Regions from separate parts of the Massilia sp. 2TAF26 genome, predicted to be linked through region 3. Evidence: predicted binding sites of a transcription regulator. Region 3 holds the regulator's gene; each other region holds the start of a gene.

Region 1 (7,675 bases), on a different contig from region 3:
TTCTGGACATGGGTTCGACATGAATCGATCGCTGACCGGCCGGGCATGCCGCCCGCCATCGCCGAGTACCCTGTTGCGCTCGTTCTCGTTCTGCACAGGCATCGAGAACAGTTCACCCGTCATCCGGGGCCCGGATGGCGGGCCGTGCCGTATTGACCAGATGATGGCGTCCGGTCACGACAGACGGTGGCGCGAGGACTTTCACCTCGTGCACGAACTCGGGCTGCGCTGCCTGCGCTATGGCCCGCCCTACTATCGCACGCACATCGGTCCGGGCCGGTACGACTGGTCGTTTGCCGATGACACGTTCGCCGAACTTTCCAGGCTCGACATCGCGCCGATCGCCGACCTGTGCCACTTCGGCGTTCCCGACTGGCTTGGCAATTTCCAGAACCCCGACTTCCCGTACTACTTCGCCGAGTATGCGGAAGCCTTCGCCCGCCGTTATCCCTGGGTGTGGATGTACACCCCTGTGAACGAGATGCTCGTCACGGCCGAGTATTCCGCATTGCACGGCATCTGGAACGAAGGGCTTGCCAGCGGCACGGCCTTCGTGACCGCGTTGTCGAACGTGGTGGAAGCGAATATCCGCGCGAGCGAGGCGATCAGCCGGCATTGCTCGCCGTGGTTCATCCAGAGCGAAGCGACGCGCTATTACCATCCCTACGATCCCGATGCGGCGGAGCGCGCGGATTGCCTCAACGCGCACCGCTTCCTGTCGCTCGATCTCAACTATGCGCGAATGCCTGCCGCCTGCATGGTCGACTACCTGTTCGAGCATGGCATGACACCCTCGAAGCTCGAGTATTTCATGCGGCGTGCGATCTGGCCTTCCTGCATCATGGGAACGGATTACTATGAAAGCAGCGAGTCGATCGTACTCCCCGACGGCCGCACCAGCGGATCGAATGTGTTGGGCTATTACGGCCTGACGAGGCAATACCACGACCGTTACCGGCTGCCGATCATGCTTACCGAGACCAACCAGGTCCAGTGCCTCAACGCGGTGTTCTGGCTGGAGCGCCAGTGGGCCAACGTGCTGCGCCTGCGCCAGGAAGGCTATCCGATTATCGGCTTCACCTGGTACAGCCTGACCGACCAGATGGATTGGGACATCGACCTGCGCGAGCAGCGCGGCCACGTCACCGAAAACGGCTTGTTCGACATGCAGCGCCGCATCCGCCGCGCCGGCGTCGAATATGGGCGTATCGTCCGCGACTGGAACGAAGTATTGTCGGGCGGTGTCTGGTTTGACCATACGCCGGGGCACCACTGTTCGTCATGAACAAGAGCCCGGGGCAGGAGAACGACATGAACGGTTCGGCACTGCTGACCGACCTGTACGAGCTGTACATGATGCAGGCGTATCGGGCAGAGGGAATGGATGGGATCGCCGTGTTCGATTTCATCGTCCGCAAGCTGCCGGCCGGCCGCAACTTCCTCGTCTTCGCCGGACTCGACGACGTGCTCGCCTATCTCGAAGGGCTCTCCTTCAGCCAGGAAGAGCTGGGCTGGCTGCGCGGCACCGGCAGGTTTTCCGAGAGCTTCCTGCGTTACCTGGCCGGCTTGCGGTTTACGGGCAAGGTCGACGCCATGCCCGAGGGGACGGTATTCTTTGCCGGAGAGCCGGTGCTGCGCGTGACCGCGCCGATCGCCCAGGCCCAGATGATCGAGAGCAGGGTCATCAACCTGCTCCAGTTCTCGATCCTGGTCGCCTCCAAGGCCGTACGCTGTGTGCTGGCGGCCCAGGGACTGGAACTGGTGGACTTCGGCATGCGGCGGGCACACGGTGCCGAGGCGGCCATGCTCGCCGCCCGCTGCAGCTTCCTGGCGGGCTTCGATGCGACGGCGACGGTTCTGGCCGGGCAGCGTTACGGCATTCCCGTCGCCGGCACGATGGCCCACGCCTACGTGCAGGCGCACGGTTCGGAGGAGCAGGCGTTCGCCGCATTCGTTCACGGTTGCAGGGACGGCAGCACCTTGCTGGTCGACACCTACGACGTCCCGCGCGCACTCGAGCACGCGATGGCGCTGGTTCGGCGCCTGCACGATGGCGGAACCGGCCATGTCGCGGCCGTTCGTATCGACAGCGGCGACCTCGCCGAACAGGCCCGGCTCGCGCGCCGGATGCTCGACGAGGGCGGCTGCGGCGACGTCAAGATTGCCGTCAGCGGGGACCTCGACGAATACCGCATCGCCGCGCTCGTGGAACAGGGGGCGCCGATCGACAGTTTCGGAGTCGGAACCCGCATGGCCACCTCGGCCGATGCGCCTTTCCTGGACTGCGCCTACAAGCTGGCGGAATACGATGGACAAGGACGCCGCAAGCGCTCGCCCGGCAAGGAGACTTACCCGGGATGCAAGCAGGTGTTCCGCCGCCTGGACGATGCCGGTATCGTCGTGGAAGACACGGTAGGGCTCGAGACCGAATACGTGCGCGGGCGCCCCTTGTTGCAGCCGGTGATGCTGAAGGGGCGGCGTTGTTGTCCGGATTGCACACTGGCCCACATGCGGCAGGAACTGCGCAGCCAGCTGGCCAGCCTGCCCGCCGGCTTGACGGCGCTCGCGGAAGCCGCGCCGCCGCCGGTACGGATTTCTCGCGGCCTGGCCCAGCTCACCACCGTGGTGGATTTTCAGTTCGGGTAAGCCTCAGCCGATGCCGAAACGCCGGATCAGCCATGCCTTGACCGTTTGCGTGACGACGGCATAGGCGGCCAGGATCCCTGCGAGGCCCCACCAGTAGGCAGGGGGCGGCGGCGCGAATCCGAGGGTGTGCGCCAGGGGCGACCATGGCAGCCACAGTCCGGCGCCGCATACCAGCAGGCTGGAAACCATCAATGGCGCCGATGGACGGTTGGCGAACGTCGGCAGTCCGCTGGTGCGGATCACGTAGACGATCAGGGTCTGCGACAGCAGCGACTCCAGGAACCAGCCGGTCTGGAAGCGTGCCGGATCCTGCGCCGCGCCCAGGCCGAGCCAGAGCAGGGCGAAGGTCGCGTAGTCGAACAAAGAGCTGATCGGTCCGAAGCACAGCACGTAGCGGCGCAGGCTGTCGACCTCCCAGCGCCGGGGCCGGGCAAGGTAGTCGGGGTCGACGCGGTCGGTCGTCAATGCGGTCTGCGAGCAGTCGTACAGCAGGTTGTTCAGCAGGACCTGGACCGGGGCCATCGGCAGGAAGGGAAGCAGTACACTGGCGCCAAGGACGCTGAACATGTTCCCGAAGTTCGAACTGGCGCTCATGCGGACATATTTGACGATGTTGCCGAACACCGCGCGCCCGACGGTGACGCCCTCGGCCACCGCGACCAGGCTTTTCTGCATCAGGATCAGATCGGCGGATTCCTTGGCGATGTCGGCGCCGGTATCCACCGAGATGCCGACGTCCGCCGCCTTCAGGGCGGGGCCGTCGTTGACGCCATCGCCAAGAAAGCCGACGACCCTGCCGGCCCACTGCAGGCTGTGGATCACGCGGGTTTTCTGCTCCGGACTGAGTTTGGCGAACACACTGGCCAGCATTGCCCGCCGTCCCAGTTCGGCGTCGTCCAGGCGATCGATCTGCGCACCGTCCATGACAATATCGTGGCCGATGCCGACCATCCCGCACACGTGGCTGCAGACCGCAAGATTGTCTCCACTCAATACCTTGATTGCGACGCCGCTGCGCGCCAGCGCCTGGATCGCCTCGGCCGCGGAGTCCTTCGGGGGATCGAAGAATGCAATATAGCCAAGCAGGACCAGGTCGCGCTCCAGTACCGGGTCGGTCAGTCGTTCGTCGCCCGCGCCCAGCACCCGGTAGGCGATCGCGATGACCCGCAGTCCGTCCGCATTCAGCCCCTGTACCACGGTGCCCAGCTGGTCCGCATGGCCGGCGCCGAAGGGCATCCTTTCGCCGCCGCGCTCGGCACTGGTACAGACGTTCATGATTTCTTCCACGGCCCCCTTGCAGATCAGGATGCGCCGGCCGTCCGGCCGGACCAGCACCACGGACATGCGCCGCCGCCTGAAATCGAAGGGAACTTCGCCGATCTTGCGCCAGTCCCGATCGGCGTTCAGGCGGGCATGGACATCGGCATATTGCAGGACTGCCTTGTCCAGCAAGTTTTTCAGCCCGGTCTGGTAAAAACTGTTCAGATAGGCGTAGTCGACCACGATGGCCGATTCCTTGCCGTCAATGTCCACATGCCTTTCGAGCACCACGCGGTCCTGGGTGAGCGTGCCGGTCTTGTCGGTGCAAAGCACATCGATCGCGCCAAGGGACTGGACGGCGCCGAGGCGCTTGACGATCACTTCGCGCTTCGCCAGCTGCAGCGCTCCGCGCGCCAGGTTGACGGTGACGATCATCGGCAGCATTTCGGGCGCCAGTCCGACGGCGACCGCGGTCGCGAACAGCAGGGCCTCCTGCCAGTTCCCCTTGCTCGCCCAGTTCAGGACAAGAACGAGAGGGGCCATGACCAGCATGATCCGCAGCAGCAGCGCGACCACCCGGTCGATCCCGCGGTCGAAGCTGGTGCGTTCTCGTGCGCTGGCCAGCGCCGCCGCGACCTGGCCGAAACTGGTGGCAGTCCCCGTGGCGATGACGAGTGCGCGCGCGCTGCCGCTGGTGACATGGGTTCCCATGAAGCCGATGTTGGCGAAACTGGCGCCGGTTCCGTCGACTGGGACGGGGCCGTCGCATTTCTCCACCGGCAGCGATTCGCCGGTCAGCGAGGACTGGTCGACGAACAGGTCGACCGTCTCGATGAAGCGCACTTCAGCGGGTACCGGATCGCCGGCCGCCAGTTGCACGACGTCGCCCGGCACCAGCTCTTCGAGCGGATGTTCGGCCGCCGGGGCGCCCGGCCTGAGGACGAGGACGGTGGTCCGTACCAGGGCGCGCAGGCGTTCCACCGCACGGTCGGAGCGGTACTCCTGGACGAACCCGAGCAGCGAGGACAGCAGGACAATGACGGCGATGACCGCGGCGCTGATTCCCTGGCCGGTAGCGAGGTCAAGCCCGGCAAGACCCAGGAGCAGCAGGGACAGCGGCCGGAAGAACTGGCCAAGGAGGGCCCGGGCCGGATGGCGCCGCCGCTTGTCCATAACGCTGTTCGGTCCATGGCGGGCCAGCCGGGCGCGGGCTTCGGTGGCGGATAGTCCGTCAGCGCCGGTGTGTAGAAAGCGCAGGGCGGCGCCGGCATCCAGCTTGGCGACGGCAGCCAGTTCCTCACTGGCGAGTGACGCCCTCGGCGGCGGCATTCTCAATGTGCGAACAGTACCGGGATAGCGGCATCGGCCAGGACGGTCCGGCTGGCGCCGCCCATGCACAGTTCCCGGAACCTGCCGTGGCCATAGCAACCCATGACGAGCATGCCGCAGCCGGCTTCCCTGGCCAGTGCCAGCAGGTCGTGCCCGGTATCGTTCCAGGCGTCGCGAACCAGCATGTGCGGCGTCACATGGTGCCGCGCCAGGAAATGCTTCAGGTCCGATTGCTCCGCCCGGAACTCGTCTTCGGCCGGATCGCGGCCGGCAAGCGACACCAGGACCACACCGGTCGAATGGCGTAGCAATGGCAGGGACGCGCTCAGCGCGAACGACGCCTCCTTGCCGCCGTCCCAGGCCACCAGCACTTTCTGGCTGTGCCAGGGAAGCGGGTCGCTGCGCGGCACCACGATCACGGGCCGCGCGCAACTCAGGATGAGGTATTCCGGCAGCCGTTCCGCCATGTCCGGCATCGATTCCGACGGATCGTCCTGGCTGACGATGACCAGGTCGGCAAAGCGCGCCATGCGTGCAAGGCCGTCGTCGGCCTGGTCGCACACGAAACGCTTTTCGTGGCGGACTCCCATCTCGCCGGCGATCTGTTCGAACGCCGCCAGCGCCCGTGCGGCATTATCTGCCAGTGGCTTGAAATAGCTGGCGCTGAGCGTGCCTGGCCTGGAGTCATATCCGTGCGGGAAAACACTGCGCGACACGCCGAACATTGCCGCACCGACCAGGTGGGCGCCGATGGCGTGGGCGAGGGCGGCGGCATAGCGTATGCGTGCCGGCGCATGCACCGATTCGTCGACATGAACGAGGATGGTCTTGAGCATGGCGGTACGCTCCATGGCGGTAGCAGCGGGGGCGGATGGACAGGGGGGCCTTTTGCTCGCAGTATCCGCATCCGTCATGGCCGATGTTTGACTCAAGTCAAATTCTCTAATGTGCTTGAGATAGTCCCTTGCTAATATGGCGGGGAGCGTCAAACAGCCGTCGCATATATCATGTTCCCCAAGAATTCCAGTGCTGCCGCGGACATCCAGCGCAGGCTCGATCGCCTGCTCGATCATTTGCCCGCCGGCGTGGTCGTGCACGCTTCCGACGGCCGTATTCTCTCGGTCAACCGCCTGGCGCGCGAATTCCTCGAACGCGGGGAAACGGAACTCGTCGGCAGCCCGGCGGACGCATCGACCTGGAGCTTCGTGGGCGTGGACAAGCAGGCCATGCCACAGTCGGCGTATCCGGTGAACGTGGTCTTGCGGACCCGCGCCAAGGTCCGGAACCTGATCGTCGGGGTGCCCGCCAACCTGCCCGAACCCGTACGCTGGCTGATCTGTAATGCCTATCCGGAATTCGACGAGAAGCAAAACCTGCAGCAAGTCGTCGTCTGCTTCACCGATTGCACGCCGCTGAAGCGTGCCAAGCAGCAGCTGGAAAAGTCGGAAGAGCGGCTCCGGCTGGTACTGCGGGGCTCGACCGACGCATCCTGGGACTGGGACCTTGCGGCGGGCGACATCTATTACTCCGATCGCTGGTGGGAGATGCTGGGCTACGCGCCCGGGGCATTACCGGCCGATCCGGAACTCTGGCTGCGGCTCGTGCACCCTGAGGACGAAGCCAGGCTGCGGGCATTTGTCGGCACGCTGTTTGCCGACCGGCGCGAAGTCTACGGCGTCGAGTTTCGCTTGCGCCACCGGGACGGCCATTATGTGCCGGTGCTGTCGCGAGGCTTCGTCCTGCGCGATCCGGTGGGCAGGCCTCTCCGTATCGCAGGCACCAATACCGACCTGACCGAACGCAAGGAAGCCGAGCGCCGTATCCATGAGCTGAGCAACTTCGACCAGCTGACCAGCCTGCCCAACCGTAGCTACCTGATCGGAGAAATGCGGAAGATCCTTGCACGTTCGAGCCGTTCGGGCCAGGTGGGCGCCATATTTTCCCTCGATCTGGACAACTTCCGGCTGATTAACGACAGTCTGGGAATCGAAGCCGGCGACAGCCTGTTGCGGCAGGTGGCGGACCGGCTGCGTGACATCCTGCCGCCGAGCGCGCAAGTCGCGCGTGCCGGCGCGGACGAATTCGTGATCGTGATGGAGGGGCTGGGGCGAACCGCCAGGCAGGCCGTTGCCGAAGCGAGCCAGGCGGCCAGGAAGTTCCTCGAAGTATTGGAAAAGCCCTATGTCTGGGCCGGCAGCGACGTCCGGAGTACGGCGAGCATCGGCGTGACGGTGTTCGACGCCGCTGCGACCGATATCGACACGGTTCTGAAGCAGGCTGCGCTGGCGATGAAAGAGGCAAAGGCCCATGGCCGCCATGGCCTGCGCTTCTTCGATACCCGCATGCAGGCGGCCGCCGACCTGCAGGCCGCGCTCGAGAAGGCGATACACGGCGACGGTGGGTTGCGCCAGTTCGTGCTGTACTGCCAGCCGCAATTCAG
Region 2 (7,675 bases), on a different contig from region 3:
GCCATGCGGCATCGGCACCGGACGGCGTTCCTGCCGGAGCGCCTTGCCGGGAGCGTCGAGCACCATCGCCGTCATCGAGGCATCCATGCCGGTAACTCCGCTCAGGCCATGTACTGGCCACCATTGACGTCGAAGGTCGCGCCGGTGACGAAACCGGCCGCCTCGTCCGCCAGGAAGGCCACCAGGCGCGCCACGTCCCCGGGTTCGCCCAGCCGCCCGACAGGGATGCCGGCCACGATGGATTGCAGCACGTCCGGTCGAACCGCGGCCACCATCGCGGTATCGCAATATCCGGGCGCCACCGCGTTGACGGTGATGTTGCGGGAAGCATTCTCCAGCGCCAGCGAGCGGGTGAAGCCCAGGATGCCGGCTTTCGCCGCCGCGTAATTCGACTGCCCGGCCTGCCCCTTGCGCCCGTTGATCGAGCTGATGTTGACGATGCGGCCGTAGCGCCGTTCGCGCATGTCCTCGATCACCTGGCGCGTCACGTTGTACATCGACCCCAGGTTGGTGCGCAGGACATCCCACCACTGGGCCTCGCTCATCTTGTGGAACGCCGCATCCGCCGTGATGCCGGCGTTGTTGACCAGGATCTCGACCGGTCCCAGGCGTTCGCGGATCCGCGCGACACCGGCCCGGCAGGCCTCGAAGTCGGCGACATCCCAGTACTCGACCGGAATCCCGCACTCCTCTTCCATCCGCTGCGCCTCCAGCCCTTCGCCGCGGCAGGTGGCGACCACCCGGCAGCCGCGATCGCGCAACGCCAGCGCGATCGCCTTGCCGAGTCCGCGCGTGCCTCCGGTGACCAATGCAAGCCTTTCCATATGCCTTCTCCTCTGCTTATTGACGGATTGCCGCTCCAAATCTCGCCAGCGCTATCCCGAACAGAGCGGCGCCGATCGCCGCCAGCGCCAGGAAGCGTGGCCATACGACGTCGAGGCCGGCGCCCCTGAACAGGACCGCCTGGCTGAATTCGACGAAATGGGTGGTCGGGGCGAGCAGCATCAGCTGGCGCAACGCATAGGGAATGCTCTCGCGCGGCGTGGTCGCGCCCGACAGCATCTGCAGCGGCAGCAGGACCAGGACCACCAGGATGCCGAACTGCGGCATGCTGCGCGCCAGGGTCGCCAACAGGATGCCCAGCGAAGTCACCGCGAACAGGTGGAGCGCCGCCCCGGCAAGGAACAGCGTCACCGAGCCGCCGATCTGCACGTGCAGCAGGCCTTTGACGATACCCAGCAGGGCGACCAGCGCGGCCAGCAGCACCACCGCCGCCATCGACCACAGCTTGGCAAGCATGATTTCGAGCGGTCGTACCGGCATCACCAGCAGGTGCTCGACGGTCCCGTGTTCGCGCTCGCGGATCAGCGCGGCCCCGGTCAGGATGACCGACAGCATCGTGATGTTGTTGACCATTTCCGCCAGGCCACCGAACCATGAAGGCGCCAGCGCCGGATTGAAGCGGGCACGCACCGACAGCTCGACGGGAGGCGGGGATTCCAGCCGTACCCGCTGCTGGAAGACCGCGATTTCGCCGAGGGCGATCTGCTGAACGTAGCTGCTGCCGGTAAAAGCCTGGCTCATCCGTGTGGCGTCGACGTTCAGCTGCAGTTCCGCCGGCCGGCCGGCAAGCACGTCGCGCTGGAAGCCGGCCGGTATCACCAGCACGAAGGTCGCGCGTCCGCGGTCGAGCCGCGCATCGGCCTCCTCCAGCGTGATCTGCTCGGGGGGCATGAATTGCGGGGGCACGAAGGCGGCGCGCAGGCGCGCGGACAATTGGGACTGGTCTTCGTCGACGATCGCGAGGGCGGCGCGGCTCAAGGTGTCCGGCTGGGCGGTGGCGGCGATGTACACGCCGGCCGTAAAGGTGTACAGGATCAGCAGCAGCATCACCGGATCACGCGCCAGGCTCCACCATTCCTTGATGCCAAGCCACCATATCTTGCGGAACGAGACGGCGGCCATGCTAGCGCTCCTGCTTCGGCAAGGCCAGCACCGCAAGGCCAAGGATGACCGGCACCGCGATGGCCAGGGCCAGGTAATCCGGCGCCAGGCCGGCAATCCCAAGCGCCTTGCCAAATATTCCCCGGCTGATGGTCAGCATGTGCGATGCCGGATACGCCTCCCCAAGCGCACGTCCGATGCCTTCCAGCGCGACCACTGGATTGATCAGTCCAGAATACTGGATCGCGGGGATCATGGTGCCGATCATCGTGAAAAAGAGTGCTGCGATCTGGCTGCGCGTAAAGCTGGACGCGAGGAGACCGATGCCGGTCGAGCAGATGCAGTACAGGAACGCTGCCGCAGCCAGGGCCGGGAAGCTGCCTTTCAAGGGCACCCGGAAGATCGTCACCGCCATCAGGACCATCAGCAGGAAATTCACCATCGCCAGCACCACATAGGGTGCCTGCTTCCCGAGCAGGAATTCGCTGCGCCGCACCGGCGTGACATACAGGTTGACGATCGAGCCCATTTCCTTCTCGCGCACCACGGCCAGCGCGGCCTGCATCGCCGGCAGCATGAGAAGGAGCAAGGCCATGATGCCGGGCACCATCGCCGGCAGGCTGCGCACGTCGGGGTTGTAGCGGAAACGCGTTTCGATGCCGACAGCGGACGGCATACTCTCCGCGCCCGATGCCGCTGCCCGGCTGCGCAGCCATTCCTGGTGCATGCCGAGCAGATAGCCCTGCACGGTCTCGGCGCGCACCGGCATGGCGCCATCGATCCAGGCACCGATCTGCGCCGGCCGACCGCGCTCGACCGCGCGTGCAAAGCCCGGCGGAATCTCGATCGCCAGCGCCAGTTCGCCGGCGCGCATCCTGGCATCCATGTCCTCGTAGCCGGCCAGCGCGGGCCGTTCGATGAAATAGCGGGACCCGGCCAGGTTCAGCGCATAGTCGCGGCTCAGGCTGGTCCCGTCGCGGTCCAGCACCGCGAAGCGCAGGTCTTCCACGTCCAGGTTGATGCCGTAGCCGATCACGACCATGAGCAACAGCGAACCGAACATCGCCAGGCTGGCGCGCACCGGATCGCGCCGCAGTTCGAGCGCTTCGCGCCATGCATAAGCGCTTGCGCGCCGCAGCCAGCCGCCGCGCGCGGCCAGGCCGGCTTCCGGCAGCCTCGGCGGCCCCTGCACTTCGCTTGGCGCGGCTTCGCGCAGCCAGCCGGTAAACGCCTCCTCCAGGCTGGCGGCGCCGCGTTCCCGCCGCAATGCGTCCGGCGTGCCGGTGGCCAGTACCCGACCGGCATGCATCAGGGCCACGCGATCGCAGCGCTCGGCCTCGTTCATGAAATGGGTGGAAATAAAAATCGTCACGCCATCCCTGCGCGACAATGCAAACAACGCCTCCCAGAACCGGTCGCGCGCGATCGGGTCGACGCCGGAGGTGGGTTCGTCCAGGATCAACAGCTCGGGTTCATGCACCATTGCCACCGCCAGCGACAGGCGCTGGCGCAGCCCCAGCGGCAACTTGGCCGGCAGGATGTCGAGCAGGGCTTCGAGGCCGAAACGGGCGGCGAGCGCAGCGCAGCGCGCCTCCGCCAGCGCTTCGCCGAGGTCGAACAGCCGCGCATGCAGCATCAGGTTCTGCCGCACGGTCAGCTCCTGGTACAGTGAAAAGCCCTGCGACATGTAGCCGACCCGCCGGCGCGCCTCCAAGCCGTTCGTGCCCGTCTCCTCGCCGAACAGCCGCGCCGTGCCGGCGGTCGGCAACAACAGTCCTGTCAGCATTTTCATCGTCGTGGTCTTGCCGCAGCCGTTCGAGCCGATGAAACCGAAAATCTCGCCGCGCGTGATGCGGAAGCTGACATCCTTCACGGCGTCGAAATCGCCGAAGCGCCGCGACAGCCGATCGGCTTCGATGACAAGCGCGCCGCCGGACACCGGCTGGCGCGGCTGCGGACCCTGGGCACGATAGCCGGCGCGGCGCTCCGCCGGCAGCAAGGCCACGAAAGCCGCTTCGAGACTGACGCCGCCGCCTTTTTCGAGAAGCGCCGCCGGTGTGCCGCTGGCCAGTACGCGCCCGCCGTCCAGCGCTACCAGCCAGTCGCAGCGGCTCGCCTCTTCCATGTAGGCGGTTGCCACCAGCACGCTGAGGCCTGGGCGCGCCTGCCGGATGGCGCCGATCAGCTCCCAGAACTGGCTGCGCGACAACGGATCGACACCTGTGTTGGGTTCGTCCAGGATCAGCAGGTCCGGGTCGTGCACGAGCGCACAGCACAAACCCAGTTTCTGCTTCATTCCGCCCGACAGCTGGCCGGCCGGGCGCCCTAGGAAGGGCAACAGCCCGGTGCTTGCTGCCAGCAGGTCGATCCGCGCGCGCCGCTCCCTGCCGCCGATGCCGAACAGTCGCGCGAAGAATTGCAGGTTTTCCTCCACCGTCAGGCTCGGATACAGGTTGCGGCCGAGGCCCTGGGGCATGTAGGCAATCCTTGGACAGACGATGGCGCGGTAGCGGGCGTCGGCCATGTCGCCGCCAAGCACCTCCACCCTGCCCTCGGCAATGCGGCGCGCCCCGGCAACCGTTGCAAGCAGACTCGACTTGCCGACGCCATCGGGACCGATCAGGGCTGTCATCCCGCCCGCGGGCAGTTCGAGATCGACCCGGTCCAGGGCCGTCACGCGGCCATAGCGCAGGCTGAGGCCGGCAAGCCGGGCAGCCGGCGCCGGCGCCGCGTCTCTCATGGCGAGCCCCTCAGCGCCAGCGCGGCCGGCCAGGGGCGCTTGGGATCGAGACGGATCCAGGCGACGCCGGGCACGCCGGCCTTGACCTGGTCGGCATGGCGCTCCAGAAGCCGCCGGTCGACCTGGGCTTTTACCCGGAACATCAACTTCTGCCTTTCGCTGGCGGTCTCGACGGACTTGGGCGTGAATTGCGCGCTGCTCGCGACGTAGCTGACGGTGGCCGGGACCACGAAGTCCGGCGCCGCGTCCAGCACCAGGCGGACCTCGGTACCGAGCGCGACACGGCCGGCGGCCTCCTCTGGAATGAAGAAGGTCATGTAGACATCCGTCAAGTCGATCAGGTTCAGCACCTTGCCTCCCGCGCCCAGCACTTCGCCGGCCTGGGCCACGCGATACTGGACGCGGCCGGCGCGCGGCGCCAGCAGATCCTCGTCGCGCAGGTCGGCATCGATCCGCGCGGTCGTGGCGACGGCGGCTTCGATCGCGGAGCGGCCCTGCACCACCTGGGCCCGGGCAGCCGCCACGGCCGCGCCCGCCGCATCGACCTGTGCGCGCGCCGCCATCAGCGTGGCGCGCACCGCGTCGGCGCGGGCGCGGTCGTCGTCCAGCTCCTGCTGCGATGCGGCGCCGGCCTGGGCCAGAACGGTCGACCGTGCGAGTCGCCGTCGCGCGGCATCCAGTTCGCTCTCGCGCTGCGCCACCAGCGCAGCCGCTGCCGCCAGGTCGCTCCGGCGCATCGCCAGCTGCGCCTGCGCACCGGCCACGGCGTCGCGGGCCTGTTGCTCCCGCGCCAGCGACTCGCTCTTCTGCGCGTGCAGGGAGCCGGCATCCATGCGCGCCAGCAGCTGGCCTGCTTTTACCGGGTCGCCTTCGTCGACCAGGACGTCGACGACCCGGCCCGGCAATCTGGTGGCGATGTCGACTTCCACCGCCTCGATCCTGCCGTTGCCGCTGACAAATCCGGGCCCCGGGCCCTGCTGGCGCGACAGCTTCCACGCCTGGGCGCCGCCAATGGCCAGCACAAGCACGGCCGCAGCCGCGACGAGGCGCTTGACGAGCCTCTTGTTCGTCGTTGCGGGAGCGTTGCCCGGCATGTCTCGCAGCGGGCTCTCGGGAGTTCGAAGTTCCATTGGCGAGGCCGACGTTTCCTGAATACTTCGCACTATAGAAGTTGGGCGAGGCGGCCATGTATGACCTACGTCAAATTGTTCGTGATGAATGGATTTTTGATCTTCGTCATACCAGACAGTCATTTCGAAGGACTAGCATTGACCAGTCACAATCATTTGACGGAAGGAGTGCATCATGGATTTCATCAGTGAAAGCGCGCTGCAGTTTGCTGTCGCCGTGCTGCTGGCCGGCCCCGGCCTGGTGCACGCACAGGACGAGCGTCCCGCGAGCGCCGACACGACCGCGTCGGCCGACCGGCCGCTGGCCGCCGCCGAGCGTAACGTGACGCGGGCGGTGAACGTCGTCCGTCAGCTGGAGCTGGATACCCGCATGCATCCGCTGCTGGGGGCCGCCAAGGGTATCTTCATCGTGCCCGCCTATAAGCGTGCGGCGGTCGGCATCGGCGCCGAAGGCGGTACCGGTCTGCTGCTGGTGAAACGCGATGGCGGGAGCTGGTCGCAGCCTGTCTTCTACAACACCGGCAGCCTGAGCCTCGGCCTCCAGGCGGGCGTGCAAGGCGGCGCACTTGCCTTCGTGCTGAACAACCAGAAGGCCGTCGATGCCTTCCTGAAGAAGACCAGCGTCTCCCTGAGCGCCACCGCCGGCTTGACGATCATGAACTGGAACAGGATGGTCGAAGGTTCCGCGCGCGCGGGCGACGTCGTCGCTTGGGCCGACAGCAAGGGCCTGTTCGGCGATGCCGCCACCGTCGAGCTGAACGGCGTCCGCTACAGCCAGAATCTCAACAATGCCTATTACCGGCGCACCTTGTCCGCGAGCGAGATAATCGGCGGCAAGACCAGCAATCCGCAGTCCAGCCTGCTTGTCGATGCCCTGGCGTCCAGCGCGCGCTGACGGCTGCATCATCTCCCGGGAGTCCAAGATGGATATCAAGACCATACTCGTCCATGTCGACGAATCACAGGAGGCGGCCGAGCGTATTGCCTTCGCTGCCCAGCTCGCGAATCTGCATGGCGCGCACCTGATCGGGATGGCGCAGACCGGCATCCTGCGCTTCATGCGGGAGGCCGCACTTCCGGGGGTGGAACTGGGCGATCTCACGCCCCTGTTCGGCGAGATGCGCGAATCCGCCGAGCGATGTGCCAGCCAGTTCGATACGGTCGCACGCCGGATGTCGGTCGCCTCGTTCGAGCACCGCATCGACGACGAGGATCCCGCCATGGCCCTTGCACTCCAGGCCCTGTATGCCGACCTGGTCGTCGTCGGACACGCTGCCGCCTCCTCTTCCGGCCACGGGGCAGGTGCCGGCATTCCCGAATACGTCGCCATGAACTCTCCTGCCCCCGTACTCGTTCTGCCGAACGGCCGCCCTTATACGCCCGGCTTCACACGTGTGGTGCTTGCCTGGAATGGCAGTCCCGAGGCCGCACGCGCGGTACGCCAGGCGCTGCCGCTGCTCGCCGGCGCCGCGGAAGTGGAGGTGGTGCTCTTCGACGAGGAGAGTTCGAGCGCGCGTTCGCCGGCAGGCGATGTCGACCTGGCCCGCTTCCTGTCCCGTCATGGCGTCCACGCCGACGTACGCCGCCACCATGCGAAGGGCGAAGTCGGCAATGCCTTGCTGGTACTGGTCGAGGACCGCAGGGCCGAGCTGCTGGTCATGGGCTGCTACGGCCACTCGCGCTACCGCGAGATCCTGCTCGGGGGCGTCAGCCGTACCGTGCTGCGCCGCCTGCCGCTGCCGGTGATCCTTGCGCATTAAGAAAGTCCGGGCAGCGGTTCATGCCTGCGCGGCCGCACGATGCGCCTGCTCGAACTCCTCGATCGGCACCGGCCGGCCGAGCAGATAGCCCTGCAGGGCGT
Region 3 (7,675 bases):
CGGTGGAAGTGCGCCGCGAGCCGCCGCTGACCGAGCCTTCGGCCTCGGCCCACTACTCGCTGCCGGCGCCGGACGGCAGCCGTCCCGGCATTTTCTGGGTGCCGATGCGCGGCCCTACTTTCGACATGATCCGCATGCGCAGCCTGTCCTACCACGAAGCGGTGCCGGGCCACCACTTCCAGCTGGCGATCCAGCAGGAACAGACCGGCCTGCCGAAATTCCGCGCCCAGCGCATCTTCGGCGGCGGCAGCGCCCACAGCGAAGGCTGGGGCCTGTACGCCGAGCGCCTGGCGGTGGAGCAGGGCTGGTACGAGGGGGACGTCCCGGGCCTGCTCGGCGCCCTCGGCTCCGAACTGTTCCGCGCCCGCCGCCTGGTGGTCGATACCGGCCTGCACACCAAGGGCTGGACCCGCCAGCAGGCGATCGACTATGGCATCGGCGCCCAGGAAGTGGAGCGCTACATCGCCCGCCCGGGCCAGGCCTGCGCCTACATGATCGGCATGCTGCGCATCCTCGAACTGCGCGACCAGGCCAGGCGCGAGCTGGGCGACAAGTTCTCGCTGCCGGCCTTCCATGACGTGGTGCTGAAGAATGGTTCGGTACCGCTGGATGTGCTGGGGGAGATCGTGCAGCGCTGGGTGGCGCAGCAGAAGGCTGCCTGAAGACGGATACGAGGATGTGTGGTTCGACTCCACGCTGTTATCGGAAAGATGAAGGCAAACAAGCCATGACGACATCGAAGCGAAGCTGGCTCAACGGCAATACCATGTACGAGGGCTTTCCGCTCTATATGCGCCGGCCGGACGTCAAGGTCGCGGAGTTCGCGCGACTTCGGCCGACGTTTCCGCGATTGCTGGTACTGACGCACAAGCTGAAGCATGTGAGGGAAAACGGTCTTCCGGAAGGGGATTACAACGACTCGCTCATAACGCTGGGCAGCTGCGTGACGACGCCCTTCGACGATGAAACGCGAGGGCTGATTGCCGTTATCGAAACCTTTGCAGGCAAGCGGACTTACTATATCTATCTTGCGCCTTCATTCGATGCGAAAGCTTTTGTTCAGGGAGTCAAGGATCGTTTTCCCGACGAAGAGTTCGCCGGCAAGGTGCATGAAGACCCGACGTGGAAGTTCTTTCATGGGTATGCCGGGGAGTTTCAGTTTGCTTAGGAATGCCGAACAAAACCTCGTGCCTGTCGCTGAGCAAGGATGCCGTACGCGGTGGCTGAACACCATGTAAACATTTAAGGATGCACTTCTCATGAATGACGCCCTTACGATTTCCGTGCCTCGCCTTCACACCGATCGGCTTACGCTTCGGGAATATCGTGTTGAAGACTTCGAATTATTTGCGGATCATTTGTCGAATGCTGAAAGCTCAGCGCATTTAGGCTCGGCAGACCGTCAGACCGCCTGGCGCATCTTCAACTCACATGCTGGATTCTGGCTCCTGAACCGGGCTGGCTGGTGGTCGATAGAGGACCGGCAGACAGGTCAGCTGGTTGGCAGCGTGGGCGCTTTCTTCCGCCACGAATCAACCGTGATGGAGATGGGATGGAATACCTATCGGGCATTCTGGGGAAAGGGAATTGCGAACGAAGCGGCGGCGGCAGTCCTGAAGTATGCGTTCGAGGTCCGGGGTGAGCCGAAGGTTCGGGCACTGATCGCTTCTGGCAATGAATCATCGCGTCGTGTCGCCGAGCGCCTGGGAATGACGTACGAAATGAAAACTGAACTGAACGGCAAGGAAATCAATAGTTACGTGCGTGAGAATACCTGAAGCGGCTGCGATCGGCGATATGCCGATGTCCCTTCGGGTCCCATGAGCGGACGTGGGCAGTCGCATCATGGCAATCGTATTTGCATGCGGTCCCGGACAGTCCACCTGGACGCGATTACTCCGGAAATTCCGGCTGCTGCGAAGGTGGGTTGTGGCGACGCCTATTCGGCTCCAAAAAGATGCGCATCTCGAAATCAGGCGGGAGGGGCCGCTCTGAAAGTTCGCCGGCGGCGTGCGCGCGTACTTCAGCAGAGCTCGAGTAGATCGCTGCGTCGATCAATAGGGCGGTCTTGTAGTCGCGGCGTCGGTTCATCACGCGATTCCCAATAGTGGGCGGATATGCTGAGTATATCCATTCGCGCTTGAGGTGGCGCGCCCGGCAGTGAAGCGAATCCGGCTTATGCAGCCTGGCTCGGCACCGCCCGGGATTACGTGTACTGCATCGACGACGCTGGTAGATCCTGGCGCCGATCTGCACGAATATGGTTTCCCCTCGGGTGGGTCATTTCGGCACCGGTTTGCCAACCGTCGTGGTGAGCGATCGAATATCACCCAAGGCGCCGCACCAGTTCCGCCAGGCGGCGGCCACACGGTCCGCATCCACGTTGCTCAGGTAGTCCTGCCTTCGCAGGCCGGCGCCGCCATGGACATGGCGGGCCGCAACTTCGACCAGTTCACGGCGGAACAGCGCGCCGCCGTGGTCGCCGCCCACCCGCGCGGACAGGATTTCGGCCACCGGGTGCTGAAGCGGCGCCCGGACACCACCTTCGCTAGCTTCAATGACGATTTCCTCGCCTTCAAGGGTCCCGGATTCCAGCGCGGGAACATGTGCGGCATCCTTCCCGGCTCGCGCTGGGAAGGATGAGGCGGCCGCCCGGCTCAGGCTTGGCCGACCACCACCTGACTGATCTGGACGACCGGCGTCTGGTTGGTGTAATTCGGAATGTCGCCCATGATTTCCTTCGTATGCGGGCCGAAGCCGGCCTGGAAGGCATCGACCGAGTCGCAGAACAGGTGACCCATGGCGATGTAGGGCGCGTTCGACGCCGGCGCACCGCCGGCCATTCCCCTGTCGATCGTGTAGTACATTAAAGCATCGCCCATCAGTTCCTTCACCATGGGCATGTGCCGCTCCCGGTAGTAGTCGTCGTCGAAACGGGCGTCCGGGCCGTTGGGATACATCACGCTCACCTTGATCATCTCTGTCTCCTCGTCGTAATTGCTTCAGTTCGATTTCGATGCCGGAATTTCGTAAAAACAGAGTTTGTCGCCACGATTCGCCATTTCTACGCCGACCTGGTCCAGGGCTTTACGCGCAGCCTCGTTGTCCTTCGGGCAGGTGATGATGAACGAGTCCATTCCGTGTCGCGACGCCAGCTCGCCCAAGGCCTTGATGGCGTCTTTGCTGTGACCTCTGTTCCGGTACGCTTCATCCACGTATCCCCCGGCGTTGCCGATCTCTCCCACCGCTTCCGGCGCGCCCGGTGCAAAGTGATACTGGCCGACAAGAGCTCCGTCGTCGTCGACGAGATTGAAGACATAGAGTGGAAGCTTGCGTATCGGATCGAATCGAAACCCATCCAGATCGAGCCGGGTTCGGCCTTCGCGCAAGCTGCCAATGTCCTCAAGAAGCCCATGGCGGGATGGCGCGCCCGAGAGTTCTTCAACTAAGTTACTTGTCGTCATGTCGACCTCCGTTTTGTGCTTGGCCTACGTCAGACGACCAGCATGTACCCACTGGATCTTATTGTCGAGGGGAGTGCCTGAAATACAACTGCCTGGCCCTGGGCCCGCAAGGCGAACAAATGGTCGTGCAAGTCGTCGACGGCAACGTCGTCGCGCCGGAAGCCGCACCGGCCGATCAAAAGCCGGAAGCAATCCAACAGGCTAGTTGATCACGCCATCGGACTGCACTGCTCGGTCCCGGCCGCCATCGCCTTCAGCCGCGCCGGTTCGAGCAGGGTCACTTCGCGCTTGTCGACCTGCAGCAGGCCAAGCTTCTTGAAGCGCGACAGCAGGCGGCTGATGCTCTCGATGGTCAGCCCCAGGTAGTTGCCGATGTCCTCGCGCGACATGCGCAGCTGGAAGCTGTTGGCCGCATAGCCGCGCGCGGCGTAGCGGGCCGACAGGTTCACCAGGAAGACGGCGAAGCGCTGCTCGGCGCGCATATTGCCGAGCAGGAGCATGACGTTCTGCTCGCGCGTGATTTCCTGGCTCATGATGCGGTGGAAGTGGCGCAGCAGGGCAGGCACCTGGCCAAACAGGTCTTCCAGGTTGGTGAAGGGGATCTCGCAGACTTCGCTGTCTTCCAGCGCGACGGCGTCGCAGTGGTGGCGGTCGGCGCTGATCGCATCCATGCCCAGCAGTTCGCCGGCCATCTGGAAACCGGTGATCTGCGCCTCGCCGGCCGCATTCACCTGGTAGGTCTTGAAGTGGCCGAAGCGCACCGCGTAGAGGTTGCGGAAGGGCTCGCCCATCTTGTACAGGGCTTCGTCGCGCTCGAGACGGCGGCGGCGGCCGATGATCTTGTCGAGGCGGTCGATGTCCGCGTCTTCCAGGCCCATCGGCAGGCACAGCTGGTGCATGCTGCAGGCCGAGCAGCTGGCCTTGAGCGCGGGAACGTTCAGCGGCTTGTCGTCGCTCTGGAAAGAGATGGCCTGGATCATCGGATAAAGGATGCGAATGGATGTCAATACCCCGGATTATACGGCCCCATGCCGAGCTTGCGTTCGCAAAGCCGGGGCTGCCTCGACGCCTGATCATACTCCGTGGCATTTTGAACGCGGCCAGGCATCGCTACTGCGCCAATCGTGCGCGGCTCAGCACGTGCTAGATTCTACACACGACAATAGCGGAGGGGACTCATGTTCGGATTGGCGGCATTGGACCTGGCGCGCCTGCAGTTCGCGTTCACGATGTCGTTCCACATCCTGTTTCCGGCCATCACCATCGGCCTGGCCAGCTACCTGGCCGTGCTCGAGCTGTGCTGGCTGAAGACCAGGCGCCAGGTCTTCGTCGATCTCTATCACTTCTGGCTGAAGATCTTCGCCGTCAACTTCGGCATGGGCGTGGTCTCCGGCATCGTGATGGCCTACCAGTTCGGTACCAACTGGAGCTATTTTTCCGAATATGCCGGCGCCATCACCGGGCCGCTGCTGGCCTACGAGGTGCTCACCGCCTTCTTCCTGGAGGCCGGCTTCCTCGGCGTGATGCTGTTCGGCTGGACCCGGGTCGGGCCCGGGCTGCACTTCCTCGCCACCTGCATGGTCGCGCTCGGCACCTTGATTTCCGCCACCTGGATCCTCGGCTCGAACAGCTGGATGCAGACGCCGCAGGGCTACGACATCGTCAACGGCCGCATGGTGCCGGTCGACTGGTTCAAGATCGTCTTCAATCCCTCCTTCCCCTACCGGCTGGTGCACATGTCGATCGCGGCCTTCCTGTCGACCGCGCTGTTCGTCGGCAGCTCGGCGGCCTGGCATCTGCTCAAGGGACGGGGGAGCGAGGCGGTGCGCACCATGCTGTCGATGGCGATGTGGATGGTGCTGATCGTGGCGCCGATCCAGGCCGTGGTCGGCGACATGCACGGCCTGAACACTCTCAAGCACCAGCCGGCCAAGATCGCCGCCCTCGAGGGGCATTGGGAAAACGAGGGCGACAAGCCCCTGCCACTTTTGCTGTTCGGCATACCCAGCATGGAGGACGAGGAAACCAAGTTCGCCATCGGCATCCCGCGCGTGGGCAGCTGGATCCTGACCCATACCTGGGGCGGCCAGATCAAGGGTTTGAAGGAATTTCCGCGCGACCAGCGGCCGAATTCCCTGATCCTGTTCTGGAGTTTTCGCGTGATGGTGGGCCTGGGCCTGCTGATGATCGCGCTGGGCGCCTGGGGCGTGTGGCTACGCTTCAGGAAGCGCCTGTTCGACAGCCGCGGCTTCCTGCGCATGGCCATGTGGATGGGGCCGGCGGGTCTGGTAGCGGTGCTGGCCGGCTGGATCACCACCGAGGTCGGGCGCCAGCCCTGGATCGTCTATGGCGTGCTGCGCACCGCCGACGGCGCCTCGAAGATCGACGCCGGGCCGGTGGCGCTGAGCCTGGCGCTGTTCGTGGTTTCCTACTTTTTTGTGTTCGGGGTCGGCATCGCCTATGTGCTGAGGCTGGTGCGCAAGGGGCCGCAAGCCTTCGATACCACGCGCATCCCGCAAGGCGGGCCGGGCAGGGGACGCACGCCGGCGCGGCCGCTGTCGGTGCCGGAGGCCGATGCCTCCGCCAACCAAGACAATATGACGTGAACATGGACATGGACATCGACATCACCGCGGTCTGGGCCGGCATCATCTTCTTCTCCGTGTTCATGTACGTGATCCTGGACGGCTTCGACCTCGGCATCGGCATGCTCTACCCCTTCGTCCCGGCCAGGCGCGACCGCGACGCGATGATGAATTCGGTGGCGCCGATCTGGGACGGCAACGAAACCTGGCTGGTGCTGGGTGGCGAAGGGCTGCTGGCCGCCTTCCCGGTGGCCTACGCCGTGATCCTGCCGGGCCTCTACCTGCCGCTGATCTTCATGCTGCTGGGCCTGATCTTCCGCGGCGTCGCCTTCGAATTCCGCTTCAAGGCCAATGACCGCGAACGGCCGATCTGGGACCTGGCCTTCACCGGCGGCTCGATGGCGGCGGCCTTTTTCCAGGGCGTGGCGCTGGGCGCCTTCCTGTCCGGGATTCCGGTGTCGGGACGCAGCTATGCCGGCGGGCCGCTCGACTGGTTCGCGCCGTTTCCGCTGGCGGCCGGCTTTGGCGTGATGATCGCGTATACGGTGCTGGGGGCGACCTGGCTGGTGATGAAGACCGAGGGCGAACTGCAGCGCCGCATGGTCGCCCTGGCGCGGCCCTTTGCCCTGCTGCTGCTGGCGGCGGTGGTGGTGGTCAGCATCTGGACCCCGCTGTCCCAGCACCAGGTGGCCGCGCGCTGGTTCAGCTTCCCGAACCTGCTGATCCTGTCGCCGGTGCCGCTGCTGGTGGCCGGGTCGGCGTTCTGGCTGCTGTGGTCGCTCAAGCGCGATCCGCACCGCCAGCCCTTCATCGCCGCGCTGGCGCTGACCCTGCTCGGCTATATCGGCATGGCAATCAGCATCTGGCCGCACATCGTGCCGCCCGCGATCACGATCTGGGAAGCGGCCGCGCCGCCGGCCACCCAGAGCTTCGCGCTGATCGGCACCCTGATCGTGCTGCCCCTGATCCTGGCTTATACGGGGTGGTCGTATTACGTGTTCCGAGGCAAGGTGGTCGACACGGAGGGTTATCACTGATGAATACGCTCTGGATGCGCAGGCTGGGCTGGATGCTCGGCCTCTGGCTGCTCGGTGTTGCGGCGCTGGGCGCTGTCGCCTGGCTGTTGCGGGTACTGATGCACGCGGCCGGCATGAAATAGAAAAGGCGAAGAAGTTCAACCGTGCGCGCCCTTTGGGTTCCCCGGGACTACACTTTCAGTGCAGATTTGTTAACGGGAGAACCGCTCAGTGCCGCAGGAAGCCACGTCTTTTCAAACGATCTCGATGCCCGTGTCCGACGAAGACCAGGCCAGGGCCGATTTTTATGCCCTGATCGCCCGCCTGATGCTGGCACCGCCCGACGATGTCCTGCTGGCTGCCCTGGCGGCGGCCGACCCGATCGCCGCCGACGGCGAGGACGAGGCAGGGCGCGCGCTCGAAGACGCGTGGCTGAAGCTGACCCAGGCCGCCAGCGTGGTCGATGCCAGCGCGGTGTCCGAGGAATTCGCGAACCTCTTCATCAGCACCGGCACCCCGCTCCTGAATCCCTATGGCTCCTTCTACCTGACGGGCCACATGAACGACTTTCCGCTGGCCGGGCTGCGCCAGGACCTGGCGCGCCTGCGCA
Region 4 (7,675 bases), on a different contig from region 3:
TGCGGCGTTCAGCCACACCGGCGCGCTTGCCGGTTCCGACCTCGTCTACGACGCCGCGATCCGCCGTGCCGGCATGTTGAGGGTCCATACCACCGAGGAACTCTTCGATGCGGCCGCGATGCTGTCCCAGCCGCGCCGGCCGTCAGGGCCGCGCCTGGCGATCCTGACGAACGGGGGTGGCCCCGGCGTGATGGCGACCGATGCCCTGATCGAGGGGGGAGGGCAGCTTGCCCGGCTGGGGACCGCAACCCTGGAGCGTCTTTCGATGGATCTGCCCCCGACCTGGTCACGGGGCAACCCGGTCGACGTCATCGGTGACGCGCCGGTGGAGCGCTACCGGCTGGCACTGGCAGCCCTGCTCGAAGAGCCCGGCACCGACGCCGTGCTCCTGATTCATGCTCCGACCGCCATCGTGCCGAGCGACGCCATCGCGCGCGCGCTGTTGCCGCTGCTGCGCGCAGCCAGGCGTCCGGTGCTGTGCTGCTGGATGGGCGGCGCCAGCGTCGAGCAGGCGCGCGGCTTGTGTGCGGACGCCGGCCTGCCGGTGTTCGATACGCCGGAAGAAGCCGTGCGCGGCTTCCTGCAGCTGCTTGCCTATCAGCGCAACCAACAACTGCTGATGCAGGTTCCCGCGGCCGGGACCATGGTGCCGCCGGACCGCCGGGCTGCCCGGGGCCGCGTCGAGGCGCTCCTGGCCCAGGGAAGCGCCAGGGTCGGCGAAGCCGACGCCAAGGCGATTCTCGCCGCCTATGGCATCCCGGTGGTGCGGACCGAGGTGGTGTCCGATCCGGTGGAGGCAGTGCGGGCGGCCGGCCGGATCGGCTATCCGGTGGCGCTGAAGATTCTTTCGCCGGACATCGCGCACAAGAGCGATGTCGGCGGTGTGGCGCTCGACCTCGCCGATGGACCAGCCCTCGAAGGTGCCGCCGCGGCCATGCTCGCGCGGGTACGCCATCTCCTGCCGGAAGCGCGCCTGGACGGCTTCACGGTACAGGCGATGGCGAGGCGGCCGCGGGCCCATGAACTCATCGCCGGCGTCAGCACGGATCCCCTGTTCGGGCCGGTCGTCCTGTTCGGCCAGGGCGGCGTTGCGGTCGAGGTGACGGGCGACCAGGCGATCGCGCTGCCGCCCTTGAACCGCATACTGGCCGCGGACCTCGTCGGGCGTACCCGGATCGCGCGCCTGCTGGCGGGCTTTCGCGATTACCCGGCGGCCGACATGGAGGCACTCTACGATGTGCTGGTAAGGATCGGCCAGATGATCGCGGACTTGCCGGAGCTGGCCGAGCTCGACATCAATCCCCTGCTGGCGGGCGCCGACGGCGTGATCGCGCTGGATGCGCGCATGCGGCTCGCGCCCGTGCCGCCAGGGCAGGATCCGCTGGCCAGGCTGGCGATCCTGCCTTATCCGGACCGCCTGGAGCGGCAGGTCGAAACGCCCCTGGGAACGCTGACCCTGCGTCCGATACGACCCGAAGATGCGCCGGCGCACCAGGAATTCTTCCAGGCGCTGAGTCCGGAAGACGTGCATTTCAGGATGTTCGGTGCGATGCGGGCGCTGCCGGCAGCCCAGCTGGCGCGTTTCACCCAGATCGACTATGCGCGTGAAATGGCCTTCATCGCCACCCGGCCGCAAGACGGCCGCGACGAAACGCTGGGCGTGGTGCGGGTCGTGATCGATCCCGACGATGTGGAAGGCGAGTTCGCCATCGCGATACGCTCGGCGCTGAAGGGAAATGGCCTGGGCACGCTACTGATGAATTGCCTGATCGACTATTGCCGCGAGCGCGGCCTTGTCCGGTTGCGCGGGGCCGCGCTGGCCGATAACGTCCGCATGCATCGGCTCGCACGGCGCTGCGGCTTCGACGTACACGCCGCAGACGACGGCACGGTCGTGATGAATCTGCAGCTGGCATCAGGAACGGGAGGCTGAGGTGAGCAAGGCGATTCTCATCATCCAGGGACATCCGGATTGCCGCCGCCAGCACCTGTGCCATGCGCTTGCCGATGCCTATGCCGACGGCGCGATTGCCGCCGGCCATGCCGTCGACCGGATCGAACCGGCACGCCTGTGCCTGCCACTGCTCGACAGCGTAGAGGATTGGCAGCACCAGGCACCCATGCCCGAGGTGGCCGCGGCCCAGGAAGCGATCCGGCACGCGCAGCACCTCGCGCTGTTCTACCCCTTGTGGCTCGGCGACATGCCGGCGATGCTTAAAGGTTTCCTGGAACAGGTGGCACGGCCCGGCTTCGCGATCGATCCGGCCGCGCGCAATCCCCTGCGTGCCGGCCTGCTGCGGGGCCGCAGCGCGCGCGTGGTGGTCAGCATGGGAATGCCGGCCAGCCTGTACCGGTGGTTCTACGGCGCCCATGGCGTACGTCTCATGAGGCGCAACATCTTGCGCTTCGCGGGAATCTCCCCCGTGCATACCACGCTGGTGGGCGGCGCCGGCGCCCTCACACCGGAACAGGTGGCGCTCTGGTGTTCCAGACTGAGGCGCTTGGGCGAGTCGGCATCCTGACCAAGACGGGTTCAAGGCGCCAGCACATAGCTTCCGGGCGCGGCCCCGAGGCTGAGGACGGGAGGCGGCGCCGACCTCATCGGACCTGCCCGGCGCGCCAGCCAGGACTCCCATGCCGGCCACCAGCTGCCGTCCCGGTATTCGTTCAGCGCCTGCCATCTGTCGGGGTCGACATAGGGCGCATCCTGCGCATGGGCTGCCATCTGGTAGCTGCGCCCCGGAGTGCCGGGCGGCGATACGACACCTGCATTGTGCCCGCCCGTGGTCAGCAGGAAGGTGACCTCGGTGTCGCTCAGTGGAACGATCTTGTAGACCGAGTGCCAGGGCGCCACGTGGTCGGTGAGCGTGCCGACCGCGAAGATGGGGATGTGGATGTCGGTGAGGGATACCGGGCGTCCATCGACGATGTAGCGGGCGCTGGCCAGGCGGTTCTTCAGGAACAGCTGGCGCAGATACTGGGAATGCATGCGGTAGGGCATGCGGGTGGCATCCGCATTCCATGCGGCCAGGTCGCTGTTCTGGTCCGGAAGATCGAGGAAATAGTGGCGCAGGCGCCGCGACCAGATCAGGTCGTTCGACCGCAGAAGCTGGAAAGCGCCGGCCATCTGGCGCGTGTCGAGGTAGCCCTGCTGCCACATCGCGGCTTCCAGAAAGGCCACTTCGCTGTCGTCGATGAACAGCGACAGCTCGCCAGGCTCCGTGAAGTCGACCTGGGCAGCCAGCAGGGTCATGCTTGCCAGCCGTTCGTCACCGTCGCGCGCCATTGCTGCGGCCGCGATCGCCAGCAGGGTCCCGCCGAGGCAGTAGCCGCAGGCATTCACTTTCGGTGCGCCGGTCTGCTGGATGATGGTGTCGAGCGCTTCCATCACGCCGAGGCGCCTGTAGTCTTCCATGGATAGATCGCGATCTTCGGGACCGGGATTTTTCCAGGAAATCATATAGACCGTATGGCCCAGCTCGACCAGGTAGCGAACCAGGGAGTTATGCGGCGACAGGTCGAGGATGTAATACTTCATGATCCAGGCCGGCACGACCAGCAGCGGCAGCGCGTGTACCGACGGCGTGGCCGGGTCGTAGCGCAGCAGCTCGATCAGGCGGTTGCGCATGACGACCTTGCCTGGGGTTAGCGCAAGCTCGCGGCCGGGACGCGGGCCGGCCGGCGGCGTGCCGCCGACAAGGGCGCGTCGGGCGTCTGCGGCGGCACGAACGGCGCCGTGGATCAGGTTCCAGCCGCCACTGGCGGCGGTGGCCTGCTGCACGACCGGATTCGTGGCGACGAAGTTGGACGGCGCGACACAGTCCAGCAGCTGGCGCGCAACGAAGGTCACGACATCCGTATGATGCGGCGACACGCCGCGAACCGAACTGGTGGCGCGGTGCCACCATTGCTGGGTTAACAGAAAGGACTGGCTGATCTGGTTATATGGCCATGCCCGCCAGGCAGGATCCGAGAATCGCTTGTCCTGGGCCAGGGGCTGTACAGGACTGGCCGAATCTCCGACCATGGCACCGGTGCTGTACTGCAGCCAGCGCTGCAGGCCGGAAAACCCCTGCAGGAGCAATTCTGCTTGCTTGTCGGGCGACAGCAGCAGGTGGCTTGCCCAGTCCTGCCAGGCGCCGGCCAGGGCCGCGGGGGAGATCCAGGCGGTCATCCGGCCCAGCCAGGCATTCAGCACCAGGTCGGCGGAAGCATGCTCGACGCTCGCCTCCGGGTAGCGCGGCCTGCCGCCACCCTGCCATGCGCTGGCTTCGCGCCTGGCATTCGCCGCCGGTGCCGCAAGGGACTGGGGCGCCATCGTCAGTGCGCGAGCAGCAAAGGAACGGGAGAGCGCTGCAGCAGCTCGCGGGTAACGCCGCCCAGAATCCATTCGCGGTAGCGGCTGTGTCCGTAGGCACCGGCCACCAGCAGGCCGGCACCGCTCGTACGGGCGATCGATATCAGGGCGTCGCCGGTGGTGGAACGGGTGCGTTCCACGAGAACGTCGACCTGCACGGCCTGGCGGGCCAGGTAGAGCGCCATGTCGGCTCCCGGTTCCTCGCCATGCAGTTCGGACAGCTCGTCGGGGTTGATCAGCACCAGTTTCACGCTGTCGGCTCGCTGCAGCAGCGGCATGGCGCCATCGATGGCCCGGATCGCCTGCATGCTGCCGTCCCAGCCGACCACGGCGGTTCCCGGGATGGGCTGGTCGCGCCAGGTTTCGGGGACCACCAGCACCGGGCGCGCTCCGTGCAGGGTCACGTGCTCGGGCAGGCCGCGGATACGCACGGGGAGAACGGGATCCTGGTCGGTATCCTGGCTGAGCACCGTCAGGTCGGCGTAGCGCGACTGCATCAGGAGTGCGAAGCGCGGATCGTCCTCGACCAGGCGTGTTTCGAGCGAGGTAAGGCCCAGGTGGCGGGCCTGTTCCGCGAACGCTTCGAGACGCTGGCTGGCGGCGTCCCGCAATCCCTGGAAGTCGCTGTTCTGCATCATCGGCGCCCCCATCGATCCGGTCAGGAGAGCAAAATCGACCCATGACATCCCCGTCATGGCGCTGCCAATCAGGTGGGCATCGTGGGCAAGCGCCAATTGGGCCGCAGCGTGCAGGCGGCCTTGCTGGTGGGGGCTGCCGTCGACATGCACTATGATGGTCTTGTACATTTCGGCTTCCTTTCAGTGACGTGTTCAATGGTGGGACGGATACCGTCAACGCCACTGTATTACCGGATGTTGCCGGCGTCAGGCTTTGACTTGACGGAGATCAAAAACGGGCTAACTTTTGTCAGTGGCTTCCAAAATCAGCTCAAAGTCTTTGATACTGAGCAAAATATTCTTTATGATGGCCGAGTTCGTGTATTGACATGGCAGCCATGAATTCCGATCACATCGACACGCGTCTCGACTGGCTTCTGACGGCGGCCCGCGATCCCATGCTGGTGTGCGATGCCGCCGGCGTCATCGTGAGGGCGAACCCGCCGCTTGCGGCGCTGTTCGGATGGCCGCTCGAAGATCTGATCGGGGAGCCGGTCGAAATCCTGGTTCCTGCGGAGCTGCGGAGGCGGCATGCGGTCCTGCGCAGCCATGGGAGTCCGGGGCGGGCCATGGGCAACGGACGTTTCACGGCAGTCGACCAGGCCGGCAATGAGTTCCCGGTCGAGGTCAGCCTCTCGCCACTTCACGACGAGGGCATTGCGCTGACACTGGCGACCATCCACGACGTGCGCGCCAGGTCGAGCGCCGAGCAGGGCCTGCGCGACAGTGAGGCACGCATGCGCGCGGTGTTCGAGACCGCGGCGGACGGCATCATCACGATCGACCAGCGCGGCCTGATCGAGCGCGTCAATCCGGCCGCCGAGCGCATGTTCGGCTATGAGGAAGCCGAGCTCGCCGGACGTAATGTCTCGGTCCTGATGCCTTCGCCGGACCGCGAGCGCCACGACGGCTACCTGCGCCATTACATCCGTACCGGCGAACGGCGGATCATCGGCAGCGGCCGCGAGGTCCATGGCTTGCGCAAGGATGGCGCCGTGTTTCCGATGGAGCTCGCGGTGACCGAAATGCGGATCGGCGACGCACGCATGTTCACCGGACTGGTGCGCGACATCACCGCACGCAAGGACAGCGAAAGGCAGGCGGCCGCACTCCTGCAGGAATTGCGTGCCGCCAACGAGGAACTGGGCAATTTCGCCTATGTCGTATCGCACGACCTGAAGGCCCCCCTGCGCGCGATCGGTGCGCTCGCCGACTGGCTGGCCACCGACTATGCCGACCGCTTCGATGACGAAGGCCGCGAGCACATGCGGCTCCTGATCAGCCGGGTCCACCGGATGGGGGGACTGATCGACGGCATCCTCCAGTATTCGCGCCTGGGACGGGAAGGTGGCACCCTGCGCATGGTCGACCTGAACATGGCGGTGGCCGAGGTCGTGGACCTGTTGGCGCCGCCGCCGTCGATCGTGGTCACGGTGGCTGCCGGCATGCCCACGCTCTGGACCGAACCAACCCGTATCCGCCAGGTCTTCCACAACCTGATCTCGAACGCCATCAAGTACATGGACAAGCCCGCAGGGATGATCGCCGTGAGCTGCGTCGAGGAAGACGATTGCTGGCGCTTCGAGGTGGCGGACAATGGCCCCGGCATCGACCGCCGCCATTTCGAGCGCATCTTCCAGTTGTTCCAGACCCTGGCCCCGCGCGACCGGGTCGAAAGCACCGGCGTGGGACTGGCCCTGGTGAAGAAGATCGTCGAGATGCTTGGAGGGCGGGTCTGGGTCGAGTCGATCCTGGGCGAAGGCAGTACCTTCTACTTCACGATCCCGAAAATGCATCGCAAGGCGTCACTGGAGTCACTGGAAAATCGATGAAATCATCCCTCAGGCCGATACTGCTGATCGAGGACGACCAGGTCGACGTTCTCACCACCCGGCGCGCGCTCAAGGAAATCCATGTCACCAATCCGCTCGTGGTGCGCGAGAACGGCGAAGAAGGACTGGCGTGGCTGCGCAACAGCGCCGAACAACCCTGTCTCGTGCTGCTCGACCTGAACATGCCGGTCATGAACGGCATCGAATTCCTGGAAAACGTCAAGCGCGACACGCGCCTGCGCGGTATCCCGACCGTGGTGCTGACGACTTCGGAAGAACAGGAAGACAAGGCGCGCAGCTTCGACCTCGGCATCGCTGGCTACATGACCAAGTCCGTGGACTATCGCCGCTTCGTCGAGGTCATGCGTTCGATCGACCGGTACTGGACCATGAGCGAGTCTCCCTGAGATGAACACGATTCTTGTCTTGCTCGTCGAGGACGACGTGGTCGACCGCATGGCATGCCGGCGGCGGCTGGCCGGAAATCCCGCGGGACGCTTCCGCCTGGTGGAGGCGGAAGGCGGCGAGCAGGGGCTGGCATTGGCGGCGAGCATGCGGCCGGATTGCATCCTGCTCGACTACCGCCTGCCCGACCTGTCCGGATTCGAGTTCCTGGACCGGCTCAGGGCCGACCCCGAGGAGGCCGTGCGCACCATTCCGGTACTGATGCTCACTGGGGCGGACAGCGCCGCCATCGCCATCGAAGCGATGCGCCGCGGTGCCCGCGACTACCTGGTCAAGGACGCCGAGGGAGCTTATCTCGAACTGGTACCGGCGACGATCGAGCGCCTGCAGCGCGAACGGCGCCT

Evidence for each region. Region 3 encodes FNR, which switches genes on or off when oxygen is low (the NO sensors DNR and NnrR bind a similar motif). Its sites were predicted from a motif close to TTGATNNNNATCAA; they were not measured.
Region 1: AB4Z32_RS09285 (universal stress protein) is a predicted target of FNR. The motif match lies at 6,159-6,172, and genes of this name have one in related genera.
Region 2: AB4Z32_RS09300 (lipid-binding SYLF domain-containing protein) is a predicted target of FNR. The motif match lies at 5,875-5,888, and genes of this name have one in related genera.
Region 4: AB4Z32_RS09360 (universal stress protein) is a predicted target of FNR. The motif match lies at 5,254-5,267, and genes of this name have one in related genera.

Annotation. Positions count from the first base shown of each region.
Region 1 covers NZ_JBFRFV010000007.1:24,034-31,708, forward strand. Annotated here, with positions in the region: gene AB4Z32_RS09270 (family 1 glycosylhydrolase) at 20-1,285, shown strand; gene AB4Z32_RS09275 (nicotinate phosphoribosyltransferase) at 1,312-2,646, shown strand; gene mgtA (magnesium-translocating P-type ATPase) at 2,650-5,235, opposite strand; gene AB4Z32_RS09285 (universal stress protein) at 5,238-6,071, opposite strand; gene AB4Z32_RS09290 (EAL domain-containing protein) at 6,243-7,675, shown strand, end outside.
Region 2 covers NZ_JBFRFV010000007.1:32,323-39,997, reverse strand. Annotated here, with positions in the region: gene AB4Z32_RS09325 (zinc-dependent alcohol dehydrogenase family protein) at 1-75, opposite strand, end outside; gene phbB (acetoacetyl-CoA reductase) at 102-824, opposite strand; gene AB4Z32_RS09315 (ABC transporter permease) at 841-1,965, opposite strand; gene rbbA (ribosome-associated ATPase/putative transporter RbbA) at 1,967-4,684, opposite strand; gene AB4Z32_RS09305 (HlyD family secretion protein) at 4,681-5,778, opposite strand; gene AB4Z32_RS09300 (lipid-binding SYLF domain-containing protein) at 5,990-6,709, shown strand; gene AB4Z32_RS09295 (universal stress protein) at 6,738-7,574, shown strand; gene AB4Z32_RS09290 (EAL domain-containing protein) at 7,593-7,675, opposite strand, start outside.
Region 3 covers NZ_JBFRFV010000002.1:106,915-114,589, forward strand. Annotated here, with positions in the region: gene AB4Z32_RS02570 (DUF885 domain-containing protein) at 1-662, shown strand, start outside; gene AB4Z32_RS02575 (DUF695 domain-containing protein) at 728-1,168, shown strand; gene AB4Z32_RS02580 (GNAT family N-acetyltransferase) at 1,260-1,778, shown strand; gene AB4Z32_RS02585 (hypothetical protein) at 1,894-2,091, opposite strand; gene AB4Z32_RS02590 (hypothetical protein) at 2,422-2,643, shown strand; gene AB4Z32_RS02595 (EthD family reductase) at 2,658-2,978, opposite strand; gene AB4Z32_RS02600 (GNAT family N-acetyltransferase) at 3,003-3,464, opposite strand; gene fnr (fumarate/nitrate reduction transcriptional regulator Fnr) at 3,674-4,444, opposite strand; gene AB4Z32_RS02610 (cytochrome ubiquinol oxidase subunit I) at 4,643-6,070, shown strand; gene cydB (cytochrome d ubiquinol oxidase subunit II) at 6,079-7,086, shown strand; gene AB4Z32_RS02620 (DUF2474 family protein) at 7,086-7,208, shown strand; gene AB4Z32_RS02625 (TorD/DmsD family molecular chaperone) at 7,333-7,675, shown strand, end outside.
Region 4 covers NZ_JBFRFV010000007.1:44,295-51,969, forward strand. Annotated here, with positions in the region: gene AB4Z32_RS09345 (bifunctional acetate--CoA ligase family protein/GNAT family N-acetyltransferase) at 1-1,933, shown strand, start outside; gene AB4Z32_RS09350 (NAD(P)H-dependent oxidoreductase) at 1,935-2,522, shown strand; gene AB4Z32_RS09355 (PHA/PHB synthase family protein) at 2,534-4,318, opposite strand; gene AB4Z32_RS09360 (universal stress protein) at 4,321-5,163, opposite strand; gene AB4Z32_RS09365 (sensor histidine kinase) at 5,373-6,866, shown strand; gene AB4Z32_RS09370 (response regulator) at 6,863-7,273, shown strand; gene AB4Z32_RS09375 (response regulator) at 7,275-7,675, shown strand, end outside.